4 regions of the Streptomyces sp. NPDC017993 genome follow, and region 1 is predicted to be linked to each of the others. Evidence: riboswitches for the same ligand, from Rfam matches in the RefSeq annotation. Region 1 holds a riboswitch; each other region holds the start of a gene.
What was found. A riboswitch is a leader RNA that binds a small molecule or an ion and turns the genes downstream of it on or off. The one in region 1 is predicted to bind thiamine pyrophosphate.

Region 1 (2,195 bases):
GCCGTGCAGCGCGTCCGCCATCGGGCCCACGTACAGACTGGTGTTCATGAACGGTATGGCGGAGGCGAAGGCGGCGGCGAAAGCGAGGAGGGCAGGAAAGGCCGGCTGTCGCCGCTCGGACTCAGCGGCGATGTCGAGCGCCGCTCCGCCCCGCGCCTGGGCCCGCGCGCGCCAGTCGACGATGACGATCGCGACGAAGCCAGGAATCCAGTAGCCGACGAACAGCAGCACGTTCTGGAAGCGCGCGGTGGTGTCCGCCGCGTGCATCCACAGCACGAGGGGGAAGCCGAGCGCGGCCGCGAGGGCGGCGGCCGCGGGGCGCGGGATGCGCACCCCGACCGTCTGCAGGGCCAGCGAACCGCTGTAGTCGTTCATCGCGTTACTGCACAGCGCGGCCAGCGCCACGGCGAGCAGCCCGAAGCCACCCAGCGCCCCACCGCCGAGGAGCTCGTCCACCCCGCCGGCCGTCTGGTCGGTCAGCACGGAGGCGCCCCACAGTCCGAGCGTCTGGACGGCCACGAAGGACACCACAAGGCCGAGCAGCGTGTACCAGAACATGCGCGTACGCGAGGTCGAGGCCGGCAGGTACCGGCTGAAGTCACTGGCGTACGGGGCCCAGGACAGGGCCAGACTCACCGCGATGGTGCTGGTCAGGGCGAAAGCACCGACGCGGTCCGCACCGTGTACGGAGCCGTGGGCTACGGGGTGCACGCCGTCCAGCAGTCGCCAGGCGATCAGCGCGAACGCCGCGCCGAGCACGAACGTCATGACGATCTGCAGGCGGTGGATCGCTTCGTAGCCGAAGACTCCGAGGACACCTTGGGCGACCAGCATGACCAGGACGCCGAGCCAGAAGGGCCAGCCGCACAACCGGGCCAGCGCGTCCCCGCCGAACAGCCCGATCAGCGCGTCCCACGCGATGGAGGACAGCCACTGCAGGACCCCGGGCAGCGCGACGGCCCGGCCGAACGCCAGCCCAGCCAGGGGTAGTTGACCTGCTCCGGTCCGGCTCCCCCAGGTCCCCAGGTAGGCGGTGGGTACCGCGCCGAGGAGCGTACCGAGCACGACGGCAGCGAGCGCGGTGGCGAAGTCCAGGCCGAGCGCGACGCCGACCGTGCCGGTGAAGACGCCGGTCATGGTCAGATTGGGGGCGAACCACACGGTGAAGAGGCGTCCGGCCGTGCCGTAGCGGTTACTCTCCGGAATCGGCTCGATGCCGTGCGCCTCGACGGTCAGATCGCCGGGCGCCGCGGGCATGCGCCCGTCGAAGGCGGCCGGCCTGCCGTCGGCGGTCAGCCCACTGGAAACATGCGTCCACGACATGAAGACATCCCTCCGCCAGTACGAACTGGTTCAGGTTCGACGGGTGTGATCTCAGCCCCCTGGTGGGGCACCCCGTGTCCGGTATGCCAAACACCTTAACGCGCCCTCCGGTGTGCTCATGCAGGTGGGGAGGGGACGGCGAGGGAGCCGGACGGACGGACATCGCGCGTCGGCACCCACTCCCCCGCCCACTTCAGGCGCGGACCGTAACTGCCACTTTCCCGGGCGCGGCCCCCTCTGGTTCAGCGAGCGTGAGTGACCGGTTCGACCTATGCCGCTTGCCGACCGGGCCGTGGGGCGGAGCGTTGCCGGATTAACCGGAGTAAGGGGACGAGCAGTGGGGGCGACAGCGTAAGCGTGTTGACCGCAACGACCGGCGACGTGGAGGTGGCGACCAGCTGGGTCGGCGCGCTCGGTGGCGTGGAGGGCGTCGCGGCGAAGCACGCGCAGCTCGCGGTCTGTGGGGGCGGGCGGGGTTCGGGGTGCGTGAGGTGGCGCCAGCCCCACGCCGTCGACGCAGCCGTCATCGGCGTGACCGGAACGAACCCCGCCATGCAGGCCTTGATTCTGGGGCGACCTCGCGCGGGCCGGATCCGCCCCGTTGGCGTCAACCTCCGTGTGGGTGCCGAACTGCGACGGGCGGCGGCGCTGCTGCTGCACCCGGCCGGCAACACGATGATCGAACTGCCCGGAGCCCGTCGGCGGCCTGCCTGGCGCCGACCCGATCCTCTACTTGCCCGCGCTCCCCGAGGTCGTGGTCGAGCTGCAGGTCGACAACTCCGCTCCGAATTCGGCCGCTACCGCCACCGGCCCCGGGCACTCCGTATCCATGGCGACCTGACACCCGGCATGCTCGATGATGTGCCCTGACC
Region 2 (2,195 bases), on a different contig from region 1:
GCACCACGGTCTCGTTGACCGCGGCGGCCACCCCGGCGGGCGCCTTGGACAGGGTCGCGACGAGCCGGTCCAGGGTGAGGCCGGCGGGGACGTCGCGGGATTCGCCGTTGACGGACACGGACACGGTCGGGGCGCTCATACGGGCTGCTCCTGTGGGGCGCGGGCGCTTTCCGGCCGCGAGCCGGCGGTGGCGGAGAAGCGCGCGGGGGAGAAGGGGCGGGCCTCTTCCGGGAGGCTTCCGGTGGCCAGTACCTCGGCCATCGCGTCGCCGGTGACCGGGGTCAGCAGGACCCCGTTGCGGAAGTGGCCGGTGGCCAGATGGAGGCCGGGCAGCGCGGTCGGGCCCAGCATCGGCGCGTTGTCCGGCGAGGTCGGGCGCAGCCCCGCGCAGGTCTCGACGAGCGGCAGCTCGGTGATGCCGGGGACCAGCTCGTGCGCGTCCCGCAGCAGCTCGTAGACCCCGCCGGCGGTGACGGTGGTGTCCCAGCCCAGCTCCTCGCTGGTGGCGCCGACGACCAGCTCCCCGTCCTCCCGGGGCACCAGGTAAAGGGGGCCGCCGCGGACGACCGCCCGTACGGTGCGCGACAGCAAGGGGGAGCCGCCGCGCGGTGGCTCCGGCATACGCAGCCGCAGCACCTGGCCCTTGACCGGGCGCACCGGCGGCAGCACGTCCTCGGGGACACCGGCCAGCCGCCCGCTGTAGCTGCCCCCGGCCAGCACGACCTGGCCGGCCGACAGCCGTGTGCCGTCGGCGAGCTCGGCCCCGGTCGCCCGGTCGCCGTGGACCGTCAGGCGCTCCGCCCAGCTGCGGTGGAAGGTCACCCCCGCGCGTTCGCAGGCGATCAGCAGGGCGCTCGCCAGCCGGCGCGGATCCACCTGGTGATCGCCGTCCACCCGCAGCCCGCCGCGTACGCCGGGTGCGAGCATCGGCTCCAGGCGACGGCACTCGCGCCCCGTCAGCCACTGTGAATCCAGGCCCGAGCGGGTCTGCAGGGCGTGGAGCTCGCGCAGGTGGGCGCGGTCGTCGGCGTCCAGGGCGACGGCGAGGGTGCCGCACCTGCGGTAGCCGACCTGCTGTCCGCTGGACTCCTCCAGCTCCGCCGCGAAGCGCGGATAGCGTTCCGCGGAGGCGAGGTTGAGCCCGAGCAGGGTCTGCTCGCCGTAGTGCAGCTCGGTGACGGCGGCGAGCATGCCCGCCGCGACCCGGGCCGCCCCGCCGCCGGGCGCGGGGTCGGCCACGGCGGCGCGCAGCCCGCGGCCGGCCGCCCGCCAGGCGGTGACGAGTCCGATGATGCCGCCCCCGATGACGAGGACATCGGGGTGCGTGGTCGCAGCGGCCGATGGTGTGGCAGGTGGATGCATGGGCGTCCAGCCCCTCCCTTCGCCGGCATGACCCGGATCAGGTTCGTACGGTCGGAGGCCGGCCAGCCTCCCTCTCAGCCCGGTGCGTCCGGGCTCCCGCGAGTGCGTGTACCCGTCACCCTAATACGCGTCCGCGACGCGTCGTAAGGGAGCGCCCCGGGCCGTCGGCGGGCCGGCGTTCCGGCGTGACCGCCGGTGACGCTGTGTCAGAGATCTCCTTGCGCGCTGCTGCGAGCGGCGCGACCCGCCGTCCTAGAGTGATCGCGTGAGCCAGCAGAGCAAGTCTTCCCAGGCCCCTGACCGCACGCCGCGCGTGGTGATCGTCGGCGCGGGAATCGCGGGTGTGCAGACCGCGGTCGCGCTGCGCGAACAGGGTTGGCGCGGCGCCGTCACGCTGCTCGGCGACGAGCCCCACCAGCCCTACGACCGGCCCCCGCTGTCCAAGGCGGTGCTGCTCGGCAAGGCCGACGGCTCCACCTTCGACGTCGACTTCCCCGCGCTCGGCATCGATCTGCAGCTCAGCCGGCCGGTCACCGGTCTGGTGCCGGACGCCCACGTCGTCGAGACGGCCGACGGGCCCGTCCCCTATGACTACGCCGTGATCGCCACCGGCGCCGATCCGATCCACCTGCCTGGCGGCGAATCGCAGCCCGGCGTCCATCTGCTGCGCACCCTCGACGACGCGGAGCGGCTGCGGCCGGTGCTGGCCGCCCGGCAGCGCATCGTCGTCGTCGGGGCCGGCTGGATCGGCGCCGAGTTCGCGACCGCGGCACGCGAGTCCGGCTGCGCGGTCACCGTCGTCGAGGCGTCCGACCGCCCGCTGGCCGGTGCGC
Region 3 (2,195 bases), on a different contig from region 1:
TCAGCTCGCCGAGGGTGCGCAGCTCGGCGAACTGCGCCTCGTCGTTGGCGTCCGCGATGGAGCCGGGACGCAGGCCGTCACCGAGGGAGTAGGTGACGTCGTAGGAGGCGAGGATCTCGCAGAGTTCCTCGAAGTGGGTGTAGAGGAAGGACTCCTGGTGGTGCGCCAGGCACCAGGCGGCCATGATCGATCCGCCGCGCGAGACGATGCCGGTCTTGCGGCGGGCCGTGAGGGGCACGTAACGGAGCAGCACACCGGCATGCACCGTCATGTAGTCGACGCCCTGTTCGGCCTGCTCGATGACGGTGTCCTTGTAGATCTCCCAGGTCAGCTCCTCGGCCTTGCCGTCGACCTTCTCCAGTGCCTGGTAGAGGGGAACGGTGCCGATGGGGACGGGGGAGTTGCGCAGCACCCACTCGCGGGTGGTGTGGATGTTGCGGCCGGTGGACAGGTCCATGACCGTGTCGGCGCCCCACTTGGTAGCCCAGGTCATCTTGTCCACCTCCTCCTCGATCGAGGAGGTGACGGCGGAGTTGCCGATGTTGGCGTTCACCTTCACCAGGAAGTTCTTGCCGATGATCATCGGCTCGATCTCCGGGTGGTTGATGTTGACCGGCAGCACCGCACGGCCGGCCGCGATCTCGTCGCGGACGAACTCCGGCGTGACGTTCTCGCGGACGGCGACGTACTCCATCTCCGCGGTGATCTCGCCGCGCTGCGCGTACGCGAGCTGGGTGACCGCCGCGCCGTCCCGGCCGCGGCGCGGCTGCCGGGGCCGGCCGGGGAAGACCGCGTCGAGGTTCTTGAGGCCGCCGCGCGGCGAGGTGTGCTTGAGGCCGTCGTCCTCGGGCCGCAGCGGACGGCCCGCGTACTCCTCGGTGTCACCGCGGGCGATGATCCAGTTCTCCCGCAGCGGCGCGAGGCCGCGTCGGACGTCGGTTTCGATATTGGGGTCGGTGTACGGCCCTGACGTGTCGTAGAGCGTCACGTCCTTGCCGTTGGTGAGGTGCACCTTCCGGACCGGGACCCGAAGGTCGGGCCGCGAACCGGAGACATAGCCCTTGTGCCAGCCGATCGTCGGCTCGGCGCCGTCGCCGGAAAGGCCACCGGCACCGTTTTCGGGCGTGCGTGCATCCTGCAGAGTCATGTAGACCCAACTCCCTACGCCGGCATTACCCGGTAACAGGTTCGGCGGTCGACGCAGCGATCTTCCGTGGGTTGCGTCCCGGCGTCTGCCGGACGTCCCGCGGAGGTCAGCGCCCTCTCAGCCCGGTGCTCCGAGCTCCCGCGATTGCAAAGTGCCACCACGGTAGCGGCCGATGTGGCGTGGTGGCCAGGGGGCCCCTGCGTTCTTGCGATGATCGGGCGGTGAGCAGCCAGGAGCCCCATACGCATAGCCACGCGCACGGCCACGCGCCTGCCGCGCCCGTATCCCGCCATCTGCGGAAGGTCATCGCGGCCGTTCTGATCCCGTTCGCCGCCGCGGTGGTCGTCGGTCTGGCCGTGCTCTGGCCGGGCGGCGCACCGGCGCACAAGCCGTCCGGTGTGGGCTTCGACCAGCCCACGGAGCAGGCGACGGTGCTCAAGGTGGACAAGGTGAACTGCGCCGATGTCAACGCCGAGCAGCAGCCGCAGCCCACGCCACCGCCGGGGCAGCAACCGGGCGGAGGATCGACGACCGGCAAGGACTGCGACCAGGTGACGATCAAGGTCACCACCGGCGAGAACGCCGGGCGGACCTTCCAGACGGTGGTGACGCCGGACGCCTCGCGGCACTACACGACCGGGCAGGACGTGGTGGTCGCGTACTCCCCCAACGCGCCCAAGGACCTGCAGTACTCGGTCAGCGACGTCGACCGGAGCTTCCCGATGTGGGTGCTGGCCGGGATCTTCGCGCTCGCGGTGGTGGCCGTGGGACGCCTGCGCGGAGTGCTCGCGCTGGTGGCGCTGCTGGCGAGCTTCGGCGTGCTGACGCTGTTCATCCTCCCGGCCATCCTGCAGGGCTCCAATCCGCTGGTGGTGGCGGTGGTCGGGGGCAGCGCGATCATGCTGATCGCGCTGTACATGTGCCATGGGCTGACGGCCAGAACATCGGTGGCAGTGCTCGGGACGCTCGCCTCACTGCTGCTGATCGGCCTGCTCGGGTCGGTGTTCATCGGCTGGGCACTGCTGACCGGCAACACCGACGACACCAC
Region 4 (2,195 bases), on a different contig from region 1:
CGCAGGCCGGCTGCGGCATGAACTGCCCGTTCTGCGCCACCGGCCAGGCGGGGCTGGACCGCAACCTCTCGACCGCCGAGATCGTGCACCAGATCGTCGACGGGATGCGGGCGCTGCGGGACGGCGAGGTGCCGGGCGGGCCGGCGCGGCTGTCGAACATCGTCTTCATGGGGATGGGCGAGCCGCTGGCCAACTACAAGCGGGTGGTCGGCGCCGTCCGGCGGCTGACGGACCCCGAGCCGGACGGGCTGGGCCTGTCCCAGCGGGGTATCACCGTTTCCACCGTCGGCCTGGTGCCGGCGATGCTGCGGTTCGCCGACGAGGGGTTCAAGTGCCGGCTCGCGGTGTCGCTGCACGCCCCGGACGACGAGCTGCGGGACGAGCTGGTGCCCGTCAACACCCGCTGGAAGGTCCGCGAGGTGCTGGACGCGGCCTGGGAGTACGCGGAGAAGTCCGGGCGTCGTATCTCCATCGAGTACGCGCTGATCCGGGACATCAATGACCAGGCGTGGCGCGGTGACCTGCTGGGACGGCTGCTCAAGGGCAAGCGCGTCCATGTCAACCTGATCCCGCTGAACCCGACGCCCGGCTCGAAGTGGACCGCCTCGCGGCCCGAGGACGAGCGGGCGTTCGTCCAGGCCATCGAGGCGCACGGCGTCCCGGTGACCGTGCGGGACACCCGTGGTCAGGAGATCGACGGGGCCTGCGGACAGCTCGCGGCCTCGGAACGCTGACCGCTCGCTGGTACCGTGTGATCGAACAAATGCACATTCCGACAGGGGAGCGCCACAGCGCTGAGAGTGCGGTCGCGTCGTAGTCATACGGTGCCCGCAGACCCTTGAACCTCGCCCGGGTCATTCCGGGTAGGAAGTTCGGTCGTCACTCATGCTGTTGCGCCCCGCCCCGGTCCGTCCGCCGTACGTCCTGCGACGTCTTCTGCGGTGGGCTCCGGGCGGGGCCGCGTCTCTTCCTGGCCAGCCAGGAGGAAATCAGTGAGCACCACCAGCAAGGTCATCGCGACCGCGCTCGCCGCCGCGGTCGGTATGACCGTCCTCGCCGGATGCGGCGGCTCGGACGGCGGCAGCGGGAGCGCCGCGGACGCCAAGACCGTGACGCTCGTCAGCCACGACTCCTTCAACGTGTCGAAGTCGGTGCTCGCCGCGTTCGAGAAGGAGAGCGGCTACAAGGTCAAGATGCTCAAGGGCGGCGATGCCGGGAAGGCCGTCAACCAGGCGATCCTGTCCAAGGACAACCCGCAGGGCGATGTGTTCTTCGGCATCGACAACACCCTGCTCTCGCGTGGCCTGGACGAGGGCATCTTCAGCCCGTACAAGGCCAAGGGCCTGGACAGCGTCCCGGGCGAGCTCCAGCTCGACAAGGCCGAGCACCGCGTCACCCCCCTCGACTACGGCGACATCTGCGTCAACTACGACCGCGCCTACTTCGAGAAGCACAAGATCGCGCCGCCGAAGAGCTTCGACGATCTGATCAAGCCCGAGTACAAGGGGCTGCTCCTGACGGAGAACGCCGCGACGTCCTCGCCGGGCCTCGCCTTCCAGCTCGGCACCATCGCGAAGTACGGCGCCGACGGCTGGCAGGACTACTGGAAGAAGCTCAAGGCCAACGGCGTCGAGGTCGTCGACGGCTGGGAGCAGGCGTACTACGAGCGGTTCACGGGCTCGGCCGCCGCCAAGGGCAAGGGCGACAAGCCGCTGGTGGTCTCCTACGCGTCCAGCCCGCCGGCCGAGGTCCTCGGCAAGAAGCCGCAGCCCGAGCAGGCGCCGACCGGCGTCGCGACCGGCACCTGCTTCCGCCAGGTCGAATTCGGCGGCCTGCTCAAGGGTGCGAAGAACGAGAAGGGCGGCAAGGCGCTGCTGGACTTCCTGCTGAGCAAGCAGTTCCAGGAGGACGTGCCGCTGCAGATGTTCGTCAACCCGGCCCGCAAGGACGCCGAGCTGCCGGAGCTGTTCACCAAGTACGGCGCGACGATCGACAAGCCGGCGACGCTCGCCCCGGAGAAGATCACCGAGAACCGCGAACAGTGGATCAAGCAGTGGTCCTCGCTCGTACTGAAGTAGCCCGTGGCCGGCGCGGGAACACCGCGCGGGGAACGGCGGTGCGGCTCGGCCTGATGGCCCTGCCGCTCGCCTTCTTCGCGCTGTTCTTCGCCTACCCCGTCGTCTCGATCGTCGGAC

Region 2: another riboswitch for thiamine pyrophosphate. It lies ahead of thiO (glycine oxidase ThiO); the one in region 1 lies ahead of ACH4FH_RS33035 (purine-cytosine permease family protein).
Region 3: another riboswitch for thiamine pyrophosphate. It lies ahead of thiC (phosphomethylpyrimidine synthase ThiC); the one in region 1 lies ahead of ACH4FH_RS33035 (purine-cytosine permease family protein).
Region 4: another riboswitch for thiamine pyrophosphate. It lies ahead of ACH4FH_RS19915 (thiamine ABC transporter substrate binding subunit); the one in region 1 lies ahead of ACH4FH_RS33035 (purine-cytosine permease family protein).

What each region holds. Positions count from the first base shown of each region.
Region 1 covers NZ_JBIRGO010000024.1:86,197-88,391, reverse strand. The annotation lists gene ACH4FH_RS33035 (purine-cytosine permease family protein) at 1-1,323, opposite strand, end outside; TPP riboswitch at 1,314-1,408, opposite strand.
Region 2 covers NZ_JBIRGO010000007.1:46,508-48,702, forward strand. The annotation lists gene thiS (sulfur carrier protein ThiS) at 1-139, opposite strand, end outside; gene thiO (glycine oxidase ThiO) at 136-1,362, opposite strand; TPP riboswitch at 1,360-1,472, opposite strand; gene ACH4FH_RS14370 (NAD(P)/FAD-dependent oxidoreductase) at 1,628-2,195, shown strand, end outside.
Region 3 covers NZ_JBIRGO010000002.1:196,333-198,527, forward strand. The annotation lists gene thiC (phosphomethylpyrimidine synthase ThiC) at 1-1,147, opposite strand, end outside; TPP riboswitch at 1,142-1,299, opposite strand; gene ACH4FH_RS03925 (YibE/F family protein) at 1,369-2,195, shown strand, end outside.
Region 4 covers NZ_JBIRGO010000010.1:98,651-100,845, reverse strand. The annotation lists gene rlmN (23S rRNA (adenine(2503)-C(2))-methyltransferase RlmN) at 1-734, shown strand, start outside; TPP riboswitch at 768-888, shown strand; gene ACH4FH_RS19915 (thiamine ABC transporter substrate binding subunit) at 993-2,078, shown strand; gene ACH4FH_RS19910 (ABC transporter permease) at 2,117-2,195, shown strand, end outside.